3 regions of the Pseudomonas sp. NPDC007930 genome follow, and region 2 is predicted to be linked to each of the others. Evidence: predicted binding sites of a transcription regulator. Region 2 holds the regulator's gene; each other region holds the start of a gene.

Region 1 (7,242 bases), on a different contig from region 2:
GGTGTCGCTCGGCGAGGCGGCGGCGGTTTGCAGCGACGAGAAGAAGCTCGACAGCACCGAGGTGATCCCGGTGGAGCTGTCGGACAGCAGCGAATCGAGCGAGGCGGCCTGGGTCGAATAGGTGCTGGCCTGGGAACTCAGGGCGGTACTGGCCGACACTTGGTTCTGCAGGTACGAGCTGTAGATCCGGCGCACTTCGGCGAGGGTGGTCCCGGTACCGACATAACCGGCGCCGCCGATGCTTTCGAGGGCACCGGCGTTGCTCACGGTCGACTGCCGCGAGTAGCCCGCGGTCGACACGTTGGTGATGTTGTTACTGGTGGTCGACAGCGCGGTCTGGCTGGACGACAGCCCGGAAAGCCCGACGTTGATCAGATTCGCCATGGTTCAAGCCTTACAAAGTCGAAGTGGTGCCGCTGCCGGCCGCATAGTTTTGGTAGTTCTGGAGCTGCTTGGCGATCGCCGTGATCTTGCTGGCGTAGTTCGGGTCAGTGGCATACCCGGCCTTTTGCAGCTCTTTTACAAACTGTTCCGGGTTATCGGCCGCCTTCAACGTATCTTGATAGCGATCGTTGTTCTGCAGCAGGTTGACCAGGTCATGGAAGCTGTCGGCGTACGAACCGTAGGCACGGAACTGCGCGGTTTCCTTCACTTCCTGGCCGTTTTCGTATTCGCTGGTGACCGCCCGCGCCGAGTCGCCCTTCCAGCTGCCGGTGGCCTTGATGTTGAACAGGTTGTGGCTGCTGCTGCCGTCGTCCTGGCGCAGGATCGACTTGCCCCAACCGGTTTCCAGGGCCGCCTGGGCGACCAGCACGGTGGGGCTGACGCCAATGCGCGCGGCGGCGTCCTGGGCCATCGGCAGCATGGTGGCGATGAATTCGTCGGGCGAGCTGAACGCCGCCTTGTTCGGTGCCAGCGGCACCTGGGAATAGGTGCGCGCCTGCGCCTTCACGTTGCTGGCGAAGTTCTCGGTCCAGTCGCCGTAGCTGCCGTCACTGCCCTGCCCGGCCGCGCCGCTGCTGGCGGCGTTGGCGCTGGCCACGGCGGCGGCCACGCCCGACGGCGCGCTGCCCGGTACACTGATGCGGTTGGCCAGTTGCGGGTGCAGGTCGGTGAACTTGGCCACAGTGCTGCCATCGCGCGCCAGTTTGCTGGCGTCGCTGCTCGGCACGATGCCGGCGAGCAGGCGGTCGGCGGCCTTGCTCGGCAGGGCCAGGCGGCGTTCGTTGAGCTTGGCCATGTCGTTGCGCGCCACGCCGGTGCTGCTGGCGTCGGCAGCGGCGCTGCGCTGCGCGCCCAGGGCATGGGCGCTGCCATCCACGCTGCGGTTGAACGGGTTCTTGCCGTCGCCCACCGGGCGGTTGACGCTGTTCGACAGCTGGCGCATCAGCACGTTTTGCAGGCCGATGCCGTTGCCCTTGTGCGACAAGGTCACGGCCAACTGCTGGTCGTACATCTCTTGGTACTGCTTGGCCGTTTCGGTGTTCATTGGGTTGTCTTTGCCCAACTGCTCGGTGGCCGAGCGCATGGACTTGAGCATTTCACCGACAAACACCGACTCGAACTCCTGCGCAACCTTACGCAGGTTGGCATCGCTGTCGCGGTCGCCGTACTTCAGCGAGCTGACACGGTTCAGGTCGGTGTAGGCACCGGAGTCGGTGCCGGATGAAACGCCGCCGTTAGGCATGTCCATGCTGCATCACCTCAGATAACGATCAGGTCGGCTTGCAACGCTCCGGCCTGCTTCAAGGCTTCAAGGATCGCCATCAGGTCACTGGGCGCGGCGCCAACCTGGTTGACGGCACGCACGATCTCATCAAGCGTGGTTCCGGGGCCGAACTTGAACATCGGCTTGGCTTCCTGTTCGGCGTTGACCTTCGACCGTGGGACCACTGCCGTCTGGCCGCCGGACAAAGCACCGGGTTGGCTGACGATCGGGTCTTCGGTGATGGTCACCGTCAGGCTGCCGTGAGTCACTGCCGCTGGCGAAACCTTGACGTTCTGGCCGATCACAATCGTGCCGGTCCGAGAGTTGATGATGACCTTGGCCATGGCCTGGCCGGGGTCTACTTCAAGGTTTTCCAGAATCGACAGGTAGTCGACGCGCTGGTTCGGGTCCAACGGTGCAGTGACGCGTACCGAGCCCCCGTCCACTGCAGTTGCAACTCCTGGGCCAAGCAGCTCGTTGACCTTGTCGACAATGTGCTTGGCGGTGGTGAAGTCAGGCCGGTTGAGGTTCAGCGTCAGGTAGTTGCCCTGGTCGAAGCCACTGGGTACCGAACGTTCGACCGTGGCACCGCCCGGAATACGCCCCGCCGACGGTACGTTGACGGTAATTTTCGAGCCGTCACGGCCTTCAGCGTCAAAACCACCTACTACCAGGTTGCCCTGGGCAATCGCGTAAACGTTGCCGTCGATACCCTTGAGCGGGGTCATCAGCAGGCTGCCGCCACGCAGGCTTTTCGAGTTACCGATGCTCGACACGGTGATGTCAATGGTCTGGCCCGGCTTGGAGAACGCCGGCAGGTCGGCATGGATCGACACCGCCGCGACGTTCTTCAGCTGGGTGGTGCTGGTGCCGGCCGGCACCTTGATGCCGAACTGCGCCAACATGTTGTTGAAGGTCTGCAGGGTGAACGGGGTCTGGGTGGTCTGGTCACCCGTACCGTCCAGGCCTACCACCAGGCCGTAACCGATCAACTGGTTGTTGCGCACGCCCTGGACGCTGGCGATATCCTTGAGCCGTTCCGCGTGGGCTACCCCGCCCACGCTCAAAACCAGGAAAGCCGCGACCATCAACTGTTTGAATTTCGACATGTTCGTGCGCACTCAGAAGGGGTAGTAGGGGCTCGCGAAGAAACGGTCCAGCCAACCAGGCTGGCTCGCTTCGGCAAACGAACCGGTACCGGAATACGTGATACGGGCATCGGCGACGCGGGTCGACGACACGGTATTGTCGGTCGCGATGTCATCTGCACGAATCAGGCCAGCAATGCGCACGAGTTCTTCACCGGTGTTCAGGGTCAGCCATTTCTCGCCACGGACCGCGATGATGCCGTTGGGCAGCACATCGGCCACGGTCACGGTGATCGAACCCGTCAAACTGTTGGCCTGGTCACCCTTGGCCTGGCCGTTGGTGGCGCGGTCGCCGGTGTAGCCAACGCCGAGGTTGGCCTTGCCGCCGGTCAGCGGGTTGCTGCCGCTCACGCCACCGCCGAACAGCGAGGTCAGGCCCATGCTGTTGCTGCTGGTCTTGCTCACCTTCGAGTCCGCGCTTTTCGACGCGCTCATCTTCTCGTTGAGGGTCACGGTGATGATGTCGCCCACACGGAACGCTTTGCGGTCGGTGTACAGGTTCTGGTCGAAGCCGGCCTGGTAGATCGAACCGTTGGTCGCCGCGGCAGGCAGCGGAGTTCGCGGCAGCACCGGCGAGTAGTACGGGTCGTTCGGTTTCGGCGGGGGTGCCATGCAGCCGCCGAGCACGGTAGAACCAACCAGCAGCAGAGCGATAGGCAGACGTTTCATCACAGCTTCGACCTCAAGGGAGTTACTGATCCTTCAGCCAGTTAAAGGGCTATTACAGGTTCTGGGTGATGAAGCCCAGCATCGAGTCGGCGGTGGAGATCACCTTGGAGTTCATCTCGTAGGCACGCTGGGTGGTGATCATGTTGACCATCTCTTCCACGGTGCTGACGTTGGAGTTTTCCAGGGTGTTCTGCAGCACGGTGCCGAAGCCGTTCAGGCCTGGGGTACCGACGTTCGGCGCGCCGCTGGAGGCGGTTTCCAGGTACAGGTTGCCACCGATGGCCTGCAGGCCCGGCGGGTTGACGAAGTCAGCGGTCTGCACGTTGCCGATCACCTGCGCGGTGGCGTTGCCGGCGGTGGTGATCGACACGGTACCGTCGGTGCCCACGGTGAAGCTCTGCGCTTCGGCCGGCACCACGATCGCCGGTTGCAGGGCCAGGCCCTGGCTGGTAACGATCTGGCCGTCGGAGTTCAGGTGGAAGGTACCGTCGCGGGTGTAGGCGATGGTGCCGTCCGGCTGGCTGATCTGGAAGAACCCGTGGCCGTTGATGGCCATGTCCAGCGGCTGGTCGGTGGTTTGCAGGCTGCCTTCGGTGAAGTTCTTCTGCGTGCCGACGATGCGCACACCGGTACCAAGCTGCAGGCCCGAGGGCAGTTGGCTGTCCTGGGTCGACTGCGCGCCGGGCTGGCGGCGGGTTTGGTAGAGCAGGTCCTGGAATTCGGCACGGTCTTTCTTGAAGCCGGTGGTCGACACGTTGGCCAGGTTGTTGGAAATGGTGGTCAGGTTGGTGTCTTGCGCAGCCAAACCGGTTTTCGCGACCCAAAGTGCTGGAAGCATTGCGTTCTCCTGTGCCGCCGCTGAAGGCGGCGCTGAAATTCGTCAATAAAACGGTGGGTTATCAGGACATTTGCAGGACGCGTGCCATCGCTTCATCGTCTTCCTTGGCAGTCGTCATCATCTTGATGTGCATCTCGAACTGCTTGGAAAGCGACATCACGTGGGTCATCTCTTCAACCGCGTTCACGTTACTGCCCTGCAGAAAGCCGCTGGTCACCTGCACGTTGGCGTCGACCGTGGCCGGCTGGCCGCTTTTGGTATGGATCAAACCGTCGCTGCCCTTGATCAGGTCCGAGTCTTTGGCGCTGACCAGCTTGAGCCGGTCGACCACCGCCAGCACCGACGGGCCCTGGCCCAGCGAACGGATGCTGATGGTGCCGTCCTGGCCGATTTCGATCTTGTCGTCCGGCGGCACGGCGATCGGGCCACCGTTGCCCAGTACCGTCATGCCGGTGCTGGTGCGCAGCACGCCGAGGGCATCGACGTTGAGGCTGGCGGTCTTGGTGTAGGCCTCGGAACCGTCCGGGGCCTGCACGGCAATCCAGCCCTCGCCGCCGACGGCGACGTCCATGTCGCGGCCGGTTTCGATCATCGGGCCAGCGCTCATGTCGGTGGCCGGGTTCTCGGTCATGGCGAAGGCGCGCGAGGCGAAGGTGTCGCCGAACAGCGGCATGGAACGAGCCTGCTCGAGGTCTTTCTGAAAGCCATTGGTGGAAACGTTGGCCAGGTTGTTGGCATGAGCCTTCTGCGCGTAAGCGTTCTGGCTGGCGCCGGTCATGGCCACATAAAGCATCTTGTCCACTGGTGATCTCCCTCGACGAACACTTGCCGCCGTACTGTGAGTTACCAGAGCTATAGCAAAGGCCGGGCCAACTTTTGAAAAAACTGCGCAACCCTTGTATCACGCGGGTTACAGCGAGGCGGGAGATTTCATGCGGGAGAAAAGCGCCGAGATTTCGGCGCGATATTGCCGGGCAACGGCAACAGCCAAGCGACGGTTTAACGCCGCGGGCTACGGGCGGCAGCCGGCGTTGCGAAACGGCCCGGCAAAACGTACGAATTGCGGGCCCGGGTCGACCTGCGAACAGACCAACTGGTTGCTGACCATGCTGCGGTAGCTGTACCAGGGCGCGGAACCGCCCTGGGCCAGGCTGGCCGCCGCAAGCGCCAGAAACACCACAGCGAGACGACGGAAAAACGCCATGCTAGGAGTCCTCGCGGGCGTCCTTGCCCGCTGGGCCATCAGGTCATCTGGATGATGGTCTGCATGATGGTGCTTTCGGTGGAGATGGTCTTGGCGTTCGCCTGGTAGTTGCTTTGCGCCTTGATCAGGTTCACCAGTTCAGCGGTCAGGTCGACGTTGGAGTCTTCCAGCGCGCCGGCGGTCAGGGTACCCATGGTGCCGCTGGCCGGGGCGCCCACCACCGGTACGCCGGAGGCGGCGGATTCGCGCCAGCCGGTGTTGCCGTTGGGGGTCAGGCCCTGCACGTTGGCGAAGTTGGCCAAGGCCACCTGGCCGATGGTTTTCGACTGGCCGTTGCTGTACGTACCGAACAGGTTACCTTCGTTGTCGATGGTCAGCGACGACAGGCTGCCGGTGGCGTAGCCGTTCTGGGTCTTGGCGGTGGTCGCGGAGCTGGTGTTGTACGAGGTGGTCTGGGTCATGTTGATGGTCACGCCAGCGGTCGCCGCCACCGAGCCGTTGCTGGCCATGTCGCCGGCGGCATTCTTCGCGGCCGGTACCCAGTCGCTCATGGTGAATTTGCCGGTGGTGTCGACGGTCAGGTCCGAACTGGTCGAGCTGGCCAGCGAACCGTCGGAGTTGAAGCTCAGGGTTGCGCTGTACGGCACGGTCGAAGCCGGGTTGCCGGGGTTTACGCCGTCCACGGTGACGTACATCGACCACTCGTTGGTGTCGGTCTTGGCGAAGTACTGGGTCAGGGTGTGGGAGTTACCCTGGCTGTCGAAAATGTCGGTACTGAAGGTGTAGTTGTACGAGTTGGTGTCGGCGGCATCGAACGGGCTCACCGACGGGGTGCTGCTGGTGGAGTTCAGGTTCAGGGTTTCCGACAGGGTATCGGTGGCCTTGGGCGCCAGTGCCGAGGTGTCGACCTTCAGGGTGGTGAGCACGCCGGCCACGACCTTGCCGTCGGCGTCAACGCTGTAGCCCATCAGCTTGGCGCCGTTGGCGTCGACGATGTTGCCGGCGTTGTCGGTCCCGAAGGCACCGGCGCGGGTGTAGACCTTGTTGCCGTTGTCGCTGGTAATGAAGAAGCCGTTACCGTTGATGGCCATGTCCAGGCTGGCACCGGTGCTGGTGATGGTGCCCTGGGTAAACTGTTGCGACACCTGTTCGGTGGTCACGCCGGTACCGGCGCCGTTCTTGGCGCTGCCCAGGAACAACGAGTTGGCGTACACGTCGCCGAATTCGGCACGCGAGGATTTGAAGCCGGTGGTGGCGACGTTGGCAATGTTGTTGCCGGTGACGTTAAGGGCAGTGTTGGCAGCATTCAGACCGCTGAGGCCGACGTTGAACGACATAATTGACTCCTAGGTTGCCGAAAGGTCGGCTTACAGTCCGATGGTGTTGACGGCAGAGAGCTTCACACTGGAGCCGTCAGCCAATTTAAGGGTCATGTCACTTGCCGAACTTCCCAGGGTCACACTGGTGACGGTAGAAGGCAGGTAAGTGGTTTGTGCAACTGCCTTGCCGTCGAGTACGGCGTTGGCCACAAACTTGTAGGTGCCAGACGCCAACGTATTGCCGTCGTTGTCGGTACCGTCCCAGTTGAAACTCACCGTCCCGGCGCTTTGCGAGCCCAGGTCGATGTTCTTCACCAGCGTGCCATCGGCGTCGTAAACGTCGACCGTGGCGTCGG
Region 2 (7,242 bases):
GCGTTAAAATCGCGATTTTCGACGTTGACGGCGTGCTCACCGACGGCCGCCTGTACTTCCTCGAAGACGGCAGCGAGTTCAAGACCTTCAACACCCTCGACGGCCAGGGCATCAAGATGCTCGGCAACAGCGGCGTGATCACCGCGATCATCAGTGGCCGCAAAACCGCCGCCGTCGAGCGCCGGGCCAAGGCGCTGGGCATCAGCCACCTGTACCAGGGCCGCGAAGACAAACTCGTGGTGCTCGACGAACTGCTCGGGCAACTGGGCCTCGAATACCAGGACGTCGCCTACCTGGGCGACGACCTCCCCGACCTGCCGGTGATTCGCCGCGCGGGCTTGGGCATGGCGGTGGCCAATGCCGCGCCGTTCGTGCGCGAGCACGCGCGCGCCGTGACCCAGGCCAGGGGGGGCGAAGGCGCCGCTCGCGAGTTCTGCGAGCTGATCCTCAAGGCCCAGGGCAAGCTCGAAACGCTGCTTGGCAGCTATCTATAAGGCGCCGGAAGGTTCCGGCACCGGTAAGGTCCGCATATGCAGAATAAGCTGTTTCGAAATATCATTGCGCTGTTGGTGCTGACGCTGGTCGTCGGCGCCATCGGCTACTGGCGGATCGCGCCAGAGCGCTTCATGGACAACACGCCCGTGGCAGTCGATGAAAACCTCATCGACTACTACGCCACGAACACTCACACGGTGCAGTACATGGAAGACGGCAGCGTGCAATATGAACTGACCGCCGACAAGGTCGAGCACAAGCAGGCCAACGAGGTGTCGTACGTCACCCGGCCCGACATGCAGATCTACCGTGGCACCCCCTACCCCTGGCACGTGCGCAGCGATCGTGCCGAGGTCAACCCCGATGGCACCCAGGTCGAGTTGATCGACGCGGTGAAGATGAACCGGACCGATCAGAAGGATCGCACCACCATCATCAACACCAGCCGCGCCACGGTTTTTCCACGCCGCCAATATGCCGAAACCGACCAGAACGTTAGAATCGACGGCGCCAACGGGGTCACCACGGCCAAAGGCATGAAAGCGTATTTGAAAGACAGCAAGGTAGACTTGCTGTCCAACGTAAGAGGACAGTATGACGCTCGCTCTCGCTAAAACTCTCCCTGTTCTGCTTGGCCTGAGTGCGGCGCTCGGGAGCGTAGACGCCCTGGCGCTGCCCACCGACCGTGACCAGCCGATCCACATCCAGGCAGACACCTCGCAGCTTGACGACAAGCAAGGCGTGGCGGTGTACACGGGCGATGTGATCATCACCCAGGGCACCATGAAGATCACCGGCAACAAGGTGACCGTCACCCGCGACTCCAACGGCGACGTGAAGACCTTCACCTCCGTGGGCAACCTGGCTTATTACGAGCAGAAGCCGGCGGTGAACAAACCCATCGTGCAGGCGTGGGCGATCACCATCGACTACCTGGCCAACCAGGACCGGATCATCCTCACCGACCGCGCCAAGGTGCTCAACGACGGCAACGTGTCGACCGGCGAGAAAATCGTCTACGACACCGTCAAGCAGGTCGCCAACGCTGGCCGCGCCACCGGTTCGAAGATCACCGCGCCGCAGCCGCGGATCGACATGGTGATCCAGCCGAAGAAGAAAACCGACCAACCAGAGAAGGCGCAGTAATGGCAACTCTGAAGGCCCAGCACCTGGCCAAAAGCTACAAAGGCCGCCAGGTGGTCCGTGACGTCAGCCTGTCGATCGACAGCGGCCAGATCGTCGGCCTGCTTGGCCCGAACGGCGCCGGCAAGACCACCTGCTTCTACATGATCGTCGGCCTGGTGCAGGCCGACCAGGGCCGCGTGCTGATCGACGACCTCGACGTCAGCCACCAGCCCATGCACGGCCGCGCGCGCTCCGGGATCGGCTACCTGCCGCAGGAAGCCTCGATCTTTCGCAAGCTGTCGGTGGCCAAGAACATCATGGCCATCCTCGAAACCCGCAAAGACCTCGACGCCGCGGGCCGCCGCCAGGAGCTCGAAAGCCTGCTGCAGGAGTTCCACATCACCCACATCCGCGACAACCTCGGCATGAGCTTGTCCGGCGGTGAGCGGCGCCGGGTGGAGATCGCCCGCGCCCTGGCGACCTCGCCCAAGTTCATCCTGCTCGACGAGCCTTTCGCTGGCGTCGACCCGATCTCGGTCGGCGACATCAAGCAGATCATCCACCACCTCAAGAACAAGGGCATCGGTGTGCTGATCACCGACCACAACGTTCGCGAAACCCTGGACATCTGCGAAATCGCTTATATCGTCAATGACGGCCAATTGATCGCCGAAGGCAGCGCCGAAACCATCCTGGCCAACCAGTTGGTCAAGGAAGTGTACCTGGGCCACGAGTTCCGCCTTTGAGCAAGGGCCCGTGCCCCCTGGGCCCGGGCCATTCTTGTGCCAGGTTCTGATAGAGAACACTAGGCAAACCCCCAGGTTTCAGGCATATAATTTGCTTAAGGCTGCGACCCCTTTCACAGGGCGGGCAGTGTGTAGTGGATGGCGCCCCGCGCCGGCAGAACAAGGTGTCTAGCTTCCGCCATGAAACCAACGCTTGTCCTAAAAATGGGCCAGCAACTGACGATGACACCGCAGTTGCAACAGGCCATCCGCCTTCTTCAGCTCTCCACGCTGGATCTCCAACAGGAAATCCAGGAGGCGCTGGACTCCAATCCCATGCTCGAACGCCAGGAAGACGGCGAAGACTTCGACACCAGCGACCCGATGGCCGACCATGCCGAAATGAAGGCCAATGGTGAAGCCCAGGAAGCCGCCTACCAGGAAAGCAGCTACCAGGACAGCGCCCCGGTGGCCGAGCGCGAAGGTGGCGAGGAAGGCGACTGGGGCGACCGTATCCCCAACGAGCTGCCCGTAGACACCGCCTGGGAAGACGTTTACCAGACCAGCGCCAGCAGCCTGCCGGCCAGCGATGACGACGAGTGGGACTTCACCACCCGCACCTCGGCCGGTGAAAGCCTTCAAAGCCACCTGTTGTGGCAGCTCAACCTGGCGCCGATGTCCGACAACGACCGGCTGATCGCCGTGACCCTGATCGACAGCATCAACGGCCAGGGCTACCTCGAGGCGACCCTCGAGGAGATTTGCGAGGCGTTCGACCCCGAGCTCGACATCGAGCTCGATGAAGTCGAAGCCGTGCTGCACCGCATCCAGCAGTTCGAGCCCGCCGGCATCGCCGCGCGCAGCCTGAGCGAATGCCTGGCCCTGCAACTGCGCCAGCTACCGGCGAAAACCCCTTGGCTGGCTGAAGCCCAGCGCCTGGTCGGCGACTACATCGACCTGCTCGGCAGCCGTGACTACAGCCAACTGATGCGGCGCATGAAGGTCAAGGAAGACGAGCTGCGCCAGATCATCGAGCTGGTACAAAGCCTGAACCCCCGCCCCGGCTCGCAGATCGAGTCGAGCGAGCCCGAATACGTGGTCCCAGACGTCATCGTGCGCAAGGACAGCGAACGCTGGCTGGTCGAGCTCAACCAGGAGGCGGTGCCACGGCTGCGGGTCAACCCGCAATACGCCGGCTTCGTGCGCCGCGCCGACACCAGCGCCGACAACACCTTCATGCGCAACCAGTTGCAGGAGGCGCGCTGGTTCATCAAGAGCCTGCAAAGCCGCAACGAAACCCTGATGAAGGTGGCCACGCAGATCGTCGAGCACCAGCGCGGCTTCCTCGACTACGGCGACGAGGCCATGAAGCCGTTGGTACTGCACGACATCGCCGAGGCGGTGGGCATGCACGAGTCGACGATTTCCCGGGTGACCACGCAGAAGTACATGCACACCCCCCGTGGCATTTTCGAATTGAAATACTTTTTCTCCAGCCACGTCAGCACCTCCGAAGGCGGTGAATGCTCGTCTACGGCGATCCGCGCGATCATCAAGAAACTGGTCGCCGCGGAAAATCAGAAAAAGCCATTGAGCGACAGTAAGATCGCTGGTTTACTGGAGGCACAGGGCATCCAGGTGGCTCGCCGCACTGTCGCCAAGTACCGTGAATCCCTCGGGATCGCGCCGTCCAGCGAACGCAAGCGGTTGATGTAGCGCACCAGGTGCCGGCCCTGGCGGCAAGGCCGCGGCCAGGGCCCTCGTGTTCAGGGGGCCGGTATTTCCAGCCTCTTTATGCACTGGCAATAAGGAGAAGCGGTATGCAAGTCAACATCAGTGGGCATCAACTGGATGTGACCGACGCCATGCGTAGCTACATTGGCGAGAAGCTTTCCAAGCTCGAGCGGCATTTCGACAAGATCACCAACGTGCAGGTGATCATGGAGGTCGAAAAGCTCAAACAGAAAATCGAAGCCACCCTGCGGGTACCGGGTGCGGAAGTGGTGGCCAACGCCGAACATGACGACATGTACGCGGCCATCGACCTGCTCACCGACAAACTCGACAGGCAACTGCTCAAGCATAAGGAAAAACAGCAGAGCCACTTCCAAGGTGCGGCCGCTCGCTGATCTCCCCCCCATGATCCGACTCGAACAGATCCTGACCCCCGGCCGTTCCCTGGTGAACGTGCCGGGCGGCAGCAAGAAACGCGTACTGGAAACGATCGCCAACCTGGTAGCTCGCGAGCTGCCCGGCCTCGACAGCCAGGACATCCTCGAAGCGCTGGTAGCCCGCGAACGCCTGGGCTCGACCGGCTTCGGCAACGGTATCGCCATTCCGCACTGCCGGCTGGCCGGCTGCCAAGCGCCGATCAGCGCGCTGCTGCAACTCGACCACCCGGTAGACTTCGACGCCATCGACGGCGCCCCGGTCGACCTGCTGTTCGTGCTGCTGGTGCCGCAGGCGGCCACGGACGAACACCTCGAACTGCTGCGCCAGATCGCCAGCATGCTCGACCGCAAGGACATCCGCGAGCACCTGCGCTCGGCCGGAGACAGCGAAGCCCTGTACAAGGTGGTACTGGACGCCCAGAAGGGTCACTAAGCATGCGCCTGATCATCGTCAGCGGCCGCTCCGGCTCCGGCAAGAGCACCGCGCTGGACGTGCTGGAAGACAACGGTTTCTACTGCATCGACAACCTGCCGGCCGGCCTGCTGCCGCAACTGGCGGAGCGCGCGCTGATCCACACCGAGCTGGCGCAGCCGCTGGTGGCGGTGTCTATCGATGCCCGTAACCTGCCCAGCCACCTGAGCCGCTTCCCCGAGCTGCTCGACGAAGTCCGCGGCCGGCACATCGTTTGCGACGTGCTGTACCTCGACGCTGACGAAGACACCCTGCTCAAGCGCTTTTCCGAAACCCGCCGGCGCCACCCGCTGAGCAACGCCGAGCGTTCGCTGGCCGAGGCGATCCGCGTGGAGCGCGACCTGCTCGGCCCGATTGCCGACCTCGCCGACCTGAAGATCAACACCACCCACCTGAACCTGTACCAGCTGCGCGACGCGATCAAGCTGCGCCTGCTGAACAAACCCGATGCCGGCACGGCCTTCCTGATCGAATCGTTTGGCTTCAAGCGTGGGGTACCGGTCGACGCCGACGTGGTGTTCGATGTGCGCTGCCTGCCCAACCCCTACTGGAAGCCCGAACTGCGCGAGCATTCCGGCCTTGACCAGCCGGTGATCGACTACCTGGCGGCCTCCCCGGACGTTCAGGAGATGTACCAGGATATTCACACCTACCTGTTCAAATGGTTGCCGCGCTTCGCCGCCAGCAACCGTGCCTATGTCACAATAGCCATCGGCTGCACGGGTGGGCACCACCGCTCGGTTTACCTCACCGAGCGCCTGGGCGCTGAACTGCAACACACCCTGAAAAACGTGCAGGTTCGCCATCGCGACCTGACCTGATAGGAACTGCCCCGCAATGCCCGCACTCGACATCACCATCATCAATAAACTGGGCCTGCATGCACGGGCCGCGGCGAAGTTCGTCGGCGTGGCCGGGCGCTACCCGTGCCAGGTGCGGGTCGGGCGCACGGCCAGTTCACTGGTCGACGGCAAGAGCATCATGGCGGTGATGATGCTGGCGGCGGGCAAAGGCACGGACATCCACCTGAGCACCGAGGGCGAACAGGCCCAGGACGCGCTCGACGCCCTGGCCCAGTTGATCAACGACAAGTTCGACGAAGGCGAATAACGCCTTCAACCCAGCGCGGTATCCATCACCATCATCAGGCAGAAGCCCACGCACAGCCCCAGGCTGGCCAGCTTGTGATGGCCGTTGCTGCGCGACTCGGGAATGATCTCGTGGGTGACCACCAGCAGCATGGCGCCGCCGGCGAACGCCAGGCCCAACGGCAGTAGCATCTGCGCCAGGGTCACCAGCCAGCCACACAACACCGCGAACACCGGCTCGACCAGCCCTGAGGCGGCACCAATCAGGAACGCCCGCACGCGAGACATCCCCGCCCCGGCCAACACCAAGGCGATCACCAGGCCCTCGGGCACGTCTTGCAGGGCAATGCCGATGGCCAGGCTATTAGCGCCTTCCATATGGCCACCCGCCGATACGCCGACGGCCATCCCTTCAGGGATGTTATGCACGATGATCGCGATGACGAACACCCAGATGCGTGCCGGTACCACCGGCCGGTCAGGGGCCGACACCAGGGCCTCGGGGCTGGCCACTGGCACCTGCCGGTCGAGCAGGTACAGCGCCATGGCGCCGAGCATGATGCCGAAACTCACCAGTAAACCGGCGCCCCAGGCGGAAAAGCCCAACACCGCCGCAGCATCGAGGCCCGGCAGTATCAACGAAAAGGCAGTGGCCGCGAGCATCACCCCGGCACCGAAGCCCAGCAGGGTGTCGGCGGCGGCCACCGGCATATTGCGGATCACCAGCACCGGCACGGCGCCCAGGGCAGTACCCAGGGCGCACAATGCGCCGCCTTGCAGCGCGCGGAGCATGCCGCTGTCCAGTTGTAGCCAGTCCAGCGCCCGCGCTGCCAGCAGGGAAAACCCCGCCAGCAGCAGCAAGGTACCTAACGCCAGGCGGAACAGGCGAACACTGCTGACCGACAGATTGTCGGTTCGCTTGCCCACAGCCTGAGCGTCAGGCAATGGCGGCCTGGTAGCGTTTCTCGACTTCTGGCCAGTTGATGACGTTATAGAAGGCATTGATGTATTCCGGGCGGCGGTTCTGGTATTTGAGGTAGTAGGCGTGTTCCCAGACGTCCAGGCCCAGGATCGGGGTGTTGCCGTTCATCAGCGGGCTGTCCTGGTTGGCGCTGCTCTCAACCACGAGTTTTTTCGCCGGGGTTACGCTCAGCCACGCCCAGCCA
Region 3 (7,242 bases), on a different contig from region 2:
CCGGGCCGTAGTGGCTGAAGGTACCGGTGAGGATACCGCTGCCGGAGGTCATGGTCAGGAAGGCGTTACGGAAGCCGATCAGGCCACGGGCCGGAATGGTGTATTCCAGGCGGATGCGCCCTTTGCCGTCCGGGACCATGTTGGTCAGGTCGCCTTTGCGCAGGCCCATCTGTTCCATCACAGCACCCTGGTGCTGCTCTTCGATGTCGATGGTCACGGCTTCGTACGGCTCTTGCTTCTCGCCGTTGACTTCCTTGATCACCACTTCAGGGCGCGAGATGGCCAGTTCGAAGCCTTCGCGGCGCATGGTTTCGATCAGTACCGAGAGGTGCAGCTCGCCACGGCCGGAGACCTTGAACTTGTCGGCGCTGTCGGTTTCTTCAACGCGCAGGGCAACGTTGTGCAGCAGTTCTTTTTCCAGGCGCTCTTTGATGTTGCGGCTGGTGACGAACTTGCCTTCCTTACCGCAGAACGGCGAGTCGTTGACCTGGAAGGTCATGCTCACGGTCGGCTCGTCGACGCTCAGCGGCGGCAGGGCTTCGACATTTTGCGGGTCGCACAGGGTGTCGGAGATGAACAACTGGTCCATGCCGCTGATGCAGACGATGTCACCGGCTTCAGCATCGCCGACTTCAACGCGCTGCAGGCCGTGGTGGCCCATCAGCTTGAGGATACGGCCGCTGCGCTTCTTGCCTTCGGCGTCTACCGCGACCACCGGGCTGTTGGCCTTGATGCGGCCACGGGCGATGCGGCCGATGCCGATCACGCCGAGGAAGCTGTTGTAGTCCAGTGCCGAGATTTGCATCTGGAACGGGCCTTCGGCGTCGACTTTAGGCGCCGGCACGTGGTCCAGGATGGCCTGGAACAGTGGGTCCATGTTTTCGGCCATTTCCGATGGGTCGTTACCGGCGATACCGTTCAGGGCGCTGGCGTAGATGACCGGGAAGTCGAGTTGCTCTTCGGTGGCGCCGAGGTTGTCGAACAGGTCGAACACCAGGCCGAGGACTTTGTCCGGGTCAGCGCCTGGGCGGTCGACCTTGTTGATGACCACGATCGGGCGCAGGCCGGCCTTGAAGGCCTTCTGGGTCACGAAGCGGGTTTGCGGCATCGGGCCGTCCTGGGCGTCGACCAGCAGCAGCACGGAGTCGACCATCGACATCACGCGCTCTACCTCACCGCCGAAGTCGGCGTGGCCGGGGGTGTCGACGATGTTGATGTCGAAGCCGTTCCATTTGATGGCGGTGTTCTTCGCCAGAATGGTAATGCCGCGCTCTTTTTCCTGGTCGTTGCTGTCCATCACGCGTTCGTCGTTCAGCTCTTTGCGGTCCAGGGTGCCAGACAGCTTCAGCAGCTTGTCGACCAGGGTGGTTTTACCGTGGTCAACGTGGGCGATGATGGCGATGTTGCGAAGATTCTCTCTCACAGGTATGTCTCGATCGATGAATGCGTTGTTTGCCGCGCCCCAAGGCGCGGCAGGCTTGAATAGGCAGTGTTACAAAGCGGCCCGGGCGTCGGGTGGGCGATGGCGGATGCTGCCGCCATTGAGCCCCGGGATTCTATGCCGGACGATAAACGCGCACATTGGCGTGCCCCTCGCTGAGCAGGTGATGAGCATGCAGGCGGCTCATGACACCCTTATCGCAGTACAGAAGATATTGCCGGCTGGCGTCCAGCTCCTTGAAGCGGCTGTTCAGAGCATAGAACGGCAGCGCCTTGACTTCGACACCGTCCAGCGCCAGGGGTGCGTCTTCCTGGGCGTCGGGGTGGCGGATGTCGATCACCACCTGGCCGGGCAGTGCCTGGGCCACGTGTTCCACTTCGACGGCCTGGCCGAGTTCCTCGATCACATGGTCGATCGACACCAGCCGGGCGCGCTCCAGGGCGCGCTCGAGCACCGCCATGTCGAAGCGGGTTTCTTCACGCTCGACCCGGTAGCCGCGGGCCGCGGTGGTTGGGTTCACCGAGATCACGCCGCAGTATTCCGGCATGTGCTTGGCGAAATCGGCGGTGCCGATGGCCACGGCGGTGTCGATGATGTCTTGCTTGTGGCTGGCAAGCAATGGCCGCAGCACCAGCTTGGGCGTGGCGGCGTCGATCACCGTGAGGTTGGTCAGGGTCTGGCTCGACACCTGGGAGATCGCCTCACCAGTGACCAGCGCGTCGATCTGCAGGCGGTCGGCCAGGCGGCTGGCGGCGCGCAGCATCATGCGCTTGAGGATCACGCCCATCTGCGGGTCGTCGACCTTGGCGAGGATCTCGCCCACCACCTCTTCGAACGGCACGCTGATGAACAGCACCCGGTGCGAACTGCCGTACTTCTTCCAGAGAAAGTGCGCGACCTCCATCACCCCCAACTCGTGGGCACGGCCGCCGAGGTTGAAGAAGCAGAAGTGGGTCATCAGGCCGCGGCGCATCATCTGGTAGGCCGCCACGGTGGAGTCGAAGCCGCCGCTCATCAGCACCAGGGTTTGCTCCAGCGCGCCCAGCGGGTAGCCGCCCATGCCTTCATGGCGGCTGTGCACCACGAACAGCTGTTGGTCGCGGATGTCGAGGCGCACCTCGACCTCGGGCTGCTTCAGGTCGATCCCGGCGGCGCCGCACTGCTGGCGCAGCTGGCTGCCCACGTAGCGGTCGACGTCCATCGAGCTGAAGGTATGGCGCCCGGCGCGCTTGCAGCGCACGGCGAAGCGCTTGCCGGCCAGCAGCGGGCCGAAGTGTTCTTTGCACTTGGCGACGATGTCGTCGAAATCGCCCAGCGGGTAGTGGGCCACCTGCAGGAAATGCGCGATGCCCGGCGTGCAGGCCAGGCGCTCGATGATCTCGCGCAGCACCTTGGGGTCCTGCTGCTTCGTGTTGACTTCCAGGTTGTCCCACACGCCCGTGACGGAAATGTCCGGGTCGAGCTCGCGGGTCACCAGCCGGATGTTCTTCGCGAGCTGGCGGATGAACCGCTTGCGCACGGGAGGGCTTTTGATGGTGATTTCTGGGAAGACTTTAACGATAAGTTTCATGGAACTGCACGCACGCAGAGGCCCGCTAAAAAAGGGGCGGCATTATAGCGGAAATTGTTCAAGGTTTGACCAACTATCGTCGGCTGATTAACGGTGCCGCAATTTGGTGCAAAATGATTATCCATCGCACCATTTTGGCGCCTTGCCATTGGCGATTTTTTGCGCAAACGCCCGCCAGCGCTCGCATTTTAAGGGTGCTGCCCAACTTTGGGCACTGGCATGCAAATTGCTCCCTTGTGAGGCAGGTTGCCAAGGCTGAGTATTCGTGGCCGGCACCACCCACATTGCAGGGCTGCCCATTACCAAGCCCTGACCACCCGGAGGACAGCATGTCGAAGACGGTTCAACTCATCAAAGATCATGACGTTAAGTGGATTGATCTGCGCTTCACCGATACCAAAGGCAAGCAACAGCACGTCACCATGCCTGCGCGTGACGCGCTTGACGACGACTTCTTCGAACACGGCAAAATGTTCGACGGCTCCTCGATCGCTGGCTGGAAAGGCATCGAAGCCTCCGACATGATCCTGATGCCGGACGACGAAACCGCTGTGCTCGACCCGTTCACCGAAGAGCCGACCATCATCCTGGTCTGCGACATCATCGAACCGTCGACCATGCAAGGCTATGACCGCGACCCACGCGCCATCGCCCACCGCGCCGAGGAATACCTGAAGTCCACCGGCATCGGCGACACCGTGTTCGTCGGCCCGGAGCCAGAGTTCTTCATCTTCGACGGCGTGAAATTCAAGTCCGACATCTCCGGTTCCATGTTCAAGATCTTCTCCGATCAAGGTTCGTGGATGACCGATGGCGACATCGAAGGCGGCAACAACCTGGGCCACCGCCCGGGCGTGAAAGGTGGTTACTTCCCGGTTCCGCCGGTCGACCACGACCACGAAATCCGTACCGCCATGTGCAACGCCCTGGAAGAAATGGGCCTGACCGTTGAAGTTCACCACCACGAAGTGGCGACTGCCGGCCAGAACGAAATCGGCGTCAAGTTCAACACCCTGGTGAAGAAAGCCGACGAAACCCAAACCCTGAAGTACGTTGTTCACAACGTTGCTGACGCCTACGGCAAAACCGCGACCTTCATGCCGAAGCCTCTGTACGGCGACAACGGTTCGGGCATGCACGTGCACATTTCCGTCTCCAAAGACGGCAAGAACACCTTCGCGGGTGAAGGCTATGCCGGCCTGTCCGACACCGCCCTGTACTTCATCGGCGGTATCATCAAGCACGGTAAGGCCCTGAACGGCTTCACCAACCCGTCGACCAACTCCTACAAGCGCCTGGTACCTGGCTTCGAAGCCCCGGTCATGCTGGCCTACTCGGCCCGTAACCGTTCCGCTTCGATCCGTATCCCGTACGTGTCGAGCCCGAAAGCCCGCCGTATCGAAGCCCGCTTCCCGGATCCGGCTGCCAACCCCTACCTGGCCTTCGCTGCACTGCTGATGGCCGGCCTGGACGGTATCCAGAACAAGATCCACCCAGGCGACGCCGCCGACAAAAACCTGTACGACCTGCCGCCTGAAGAGGCCAAGGAAATCCCGCAGGTGTGCGGCAGCTTGAAAGAAGCCCTGGAAAACCTGGACGCCGACCGCGGCTTCCTGACCAAGGGCGGCGTGTTCAGCGACGACTTCATCGACGCTTACATCGCGCTGAAGAGCGAAGAAGAGATCAAGGTCCGCACCTTCGTTCACCCGCTGGAATACGACCTGTACTACAGCGTCTAAGCCAGCACCGCGGCACAAGAAAGGCCACCTCGGGTGGCCTTTTTTATCTGCCGGGCGAAGGGCCCTGAGGCCATTCACACCCTGAAAAACACCCGCCCCTCTGCCCTCGCGAAGCCATGGCATGCTTGCCGCCCCTGAAAATGGCGCGAGGAGCCCACCCATGAGGCCAACCCCCATCCTGCTGCTGAGCACCCTGCTCGCCACCAGCGCACACGCCGCCACTACCGCCGGCAGCGAAGCCATCGGCCCCTTGATCGGCCTGATGAACGAACGCCTGGCGCTCGCCCTGCCGGTTGCCAAGGCAAAATGGGAGAGCGGCGCGGCGGTACAAGACCGCCCCCGTGAACACCAGGTGCTTGAGCGCGTCGCCGCCCAGGCGCCCAGCCAAGGGGTACCCGCCGCCTGGGCGCGGCAGTTGTTCTCGGCGCAGATCGAGGCCAGCAAAACCCTGCAGTACTTTTACATCCAGAGCTGGCTGGCCGGCAGCCACACAGGCTTCGATACACCCGCACGCCCACTGAGCGAGATACGCCCACAGCTCGACCAGTTGCAGGCACGGATACTCACCCAGATGGCCCTGGCTGAACCCTATCGAACACACCCCGATTGCCCGCTGAAGGTACTGGAGGCCATCACCCAGCAAACGCCGGACACCTTTACCCGCGCCGCCCTGGCTCGCGCCAGCGCGGAACTCTGTGCAAGCCAGGGCTAGCCGTTTTATGCTGGCACCCTCAGGCCACGCCCCCCGGGCGGCCGTTGTACGAGTGCCGACCATGCGCTGCATCGCCCTTGCCCTCTGCCTGCTGGCCCCCTTGCCGGCCCTGGCGCAGATCTACAAATACACCGACGCCAACGGCAACACGGCCTACACCAACCAGCCGCCAGACGGCACCAAGGGCGCCAAGGAAGTACAACTGCCACCGCTGAACAGCGTGGCGCCCGGCAACGGCGCCGCCGCGCCCAAGCCGGCCACCGCGCCCACGGTGAGCAACCCGCAACCCCAGCAAGCCACCACGGCCTACGCCACCCTGCAACTCACCGGCCTGCCCAGCGCCGAGGCCCTGCGCGCCAACAATGGCACCTTCACCGTGGGCGTGGCCCTGCAGCCGCGGCTGGCCCCAGGGCACATGCTGCAATTGCTGCTCGATGGCAAACCCTATGGCACCCCCAGCAACGTGCCGCGCCTGCAACTGGTGAACATCGACCGTGGCGAACACAGCCTGGCGGTGCAGGTGCTGCAGGGGCAAACCATGCTGCAACAAAGCGACACGGTGACCTTCACCGTGCAGCGGGTACACCGCTGATGCCGCGCCACTGGCTGTTGTGGCTGGCCCTGGCCTGCGCGCCGGCCTGGGCCCAGGTGTACACCTACGTGGATGCCAACGGTAACCGGGTGTACACCGACAAACCGCACAAGGGCGCCACCGCCGTGGCCCTGCCGCCCACCAACACCCTCAGCGGCACCCCGCCGCCGGCCCCGGCGCCGCGGGTCGAGCGGCCCAAGCCAACGCGGGTGGTGCACTACAACATGCTGCGCATTCTGGCGCCCGCGCCCGACGCCACCGTGGCCCACGCCGCCGGCGAGGTGGTGGTGACCGTGAGCAGCGACCCGGCGCTGGTGGCCGAAGACGCCTACGAACTGCTGCTCGACGACAAACCCACCGGCACCCCTGGCACCAGCCCGGTGATGCTGCTGCGCAACGTCGACCGCGGCGCCCACCGCCTGGCGGTGCGCATCGTTAACCCACAAGGCAACGTGATCGAGCAAACCGCCCCGCAGGTGTTCTACATGCAGCGCGTGTCACTGAACCAGAAACGCCGCACTCACCCTTGCAAAGACGCCGATTACGGCGTGCGCCCGGAGTGCCCGCTGTCACTGAAGCCAGCAGACGACGATTGAGCTCGCTTGCACCAGCCTGGCGCGCACCATTAGAGTGCAATGCGATGCACTCTAAACTCACTTGATACGGCCGCAAAACCTCAAGCCTGCGGAAACCCTCGCGTTTCAAGCCCACAGGCCGGCCCCCCAATGCAACGCCCGGAAATAAAACCGCTTCTTTTCGGAGCCTTGGTTTGGATTTTGCATTTTCAGTGCATCAGCGGATTGCCCGCGCCCGCTACCGGACCACTTCGCCGGTTGCCATGTGCCAAAAGAGGTCAAGATCAGCATATGACCATCAGCGATACGCTGCACAGGTTGTTACTCGACAACCTGACCACTGCAACGATTCTGCTCAACGCCGAGTTGCGGCTGGAGTACATGAACCCGGCCGCGGAAATGCTGCTGGCCATCAGTGGCCAACGCAACCACGGCCAGTTCATCAGCGAACTGTTCACCGAGTCCAGCGAGGCGCTGAACTCCCTGCGCCAGGCGGTCGAGAAGGCACACCCGTTCACCAAGCGCGAAGCGATCCTCACCGCGATGACCGGCCAGACCATCACCGTCGATTACGCTGTCACGCCCATTCTTAACCAGGGCCGTACCTTGCTGC

Evidence for each region. The regulator sigma-54, encoded in region 2, starts transcription at its own class of promoters, with help from an activator protein. The targets are predictions, from matches to a motif close to ANTGGCATNNANNTTGCTNT.
Region 1: the regulator sigma-54 is predicted to act here: its motif matches at 5,218-5,237, upstream of ACFZCE_RS14710 (flagellar basal body rod protein FlgF).
Region 3: the regulator sigma-54 is predicted to act here: its motif matches at 3,225-3,244, upstream of glnA (glutamate--ammonia ligase).

The regions. Positions count from the first base shown of each region.
Region 1 is NZ_JBIBKC010000006.1:88,367-95,608, reverse strand. Features, by position in the region: gene flgK (flagellar hook-associated protein FlgK) at 1-384, opposite strand, end outside; gene flgJ (flagellar assembly peptidoglycan hydrolase FlgJ) at 395-1,693, opposite strand; gene ACFZCE_RS14725 (flagellar basal body P-ring protein FlgI) at 1,705-2,817, opposite strand; gene flgH (flagellar basal body L-ring protein FlgH) at 2,830-3,525, opposite strand; gene flgG (flagellar basal-body rod protein FlgG) at 3,578-4,363, opposite strand; gene ACFZCE_RS14710 (flagellar basal body rod protein FlgF) at 4,425-5,165, opposite strand; gene ACFZCE_RS14705 (hypothetical protein) at 5,376-5,567, opposite strand; gene flgE (flagellar hook protein FlgE) at 5,606-6,904, opposite strand; gene ACFZCE_RS14695 (flagellar hook capping FlgD N-terminal domain-containing protein) at 6,935-7,242, opposite strand, start outside.
Region 2 is NZ_JBIBKC010000002.1:461,875-469,116, forward strand. Features, by position in the region: gene ACFZCE_RS06620 (HAD hydrolase family protein) at 1-494, shown strand, start outside; gene lptC (LPS export ABC transporter periplasmic protein LptC) at 531-1,109, shown strand; gene lptA (lipopolysaccharide transport periplasmic protein LptA) at 1,090-1,641, shown strand; gene lptB (LPS export ABC transporter ATP-binding protein) at 1,641-2,366, shown strand; gene ACFZCE_RS06640 (RNA polymerase factor sigma-54) at 2,547-4,061, shown strand; gene hpf (ribosome hibernation-promoting factor, HPF/YfiA family) at 4,166-4,474, shown strand; gene ptsN (PTS IIA-like nitrogen regulatory protein PtsN) at 4,485-4,949, shown strand; gene rapZ (RNase adapter RapZ) at 4,952-5,809, shown strand; gene ACFZCE_RS06660 (HPr family phosphocarrier protein) at 5,826-6,098, shown strand; gene ACFZCE_RS06665 (ZIP family metal transporter) at 6,104-7,003, opposite strand; gene ACFZCE_RS06670 (Fe-Mn family superoxide dismutase) at 7,014-7,242, opposite strand, start outside.
Region 3 is NZ_JBIBKC010000003.1:356,445-363,686, reverse strand. Features, by position in the region: gene typA (translational GTPase TypA) at 1-1,423, opposite strand, end outside; gene thiI (tRNA uracil 4-sulfurtransferase ThiI) at 1,557-3,011, opposite strand; gene glnA (glutamate--ammonia ligase) at 3,341-4,750, shown strand; gene aroQ (gamma subclass chorismate mutase AroQ) at 4,911-5,462, shown strand; gene ACFZCE_RS09165 (DUF4124 domain-containing protein) at 5,524-6,054, shown strand; gene ACFZCE_RS09160 (DUF4124 domain-containing protein) at 6,054-6,650, shown strand; gene glnL (nitrogen regulation protein NR(II)) at 6,921-7,242, shown strand, end outside.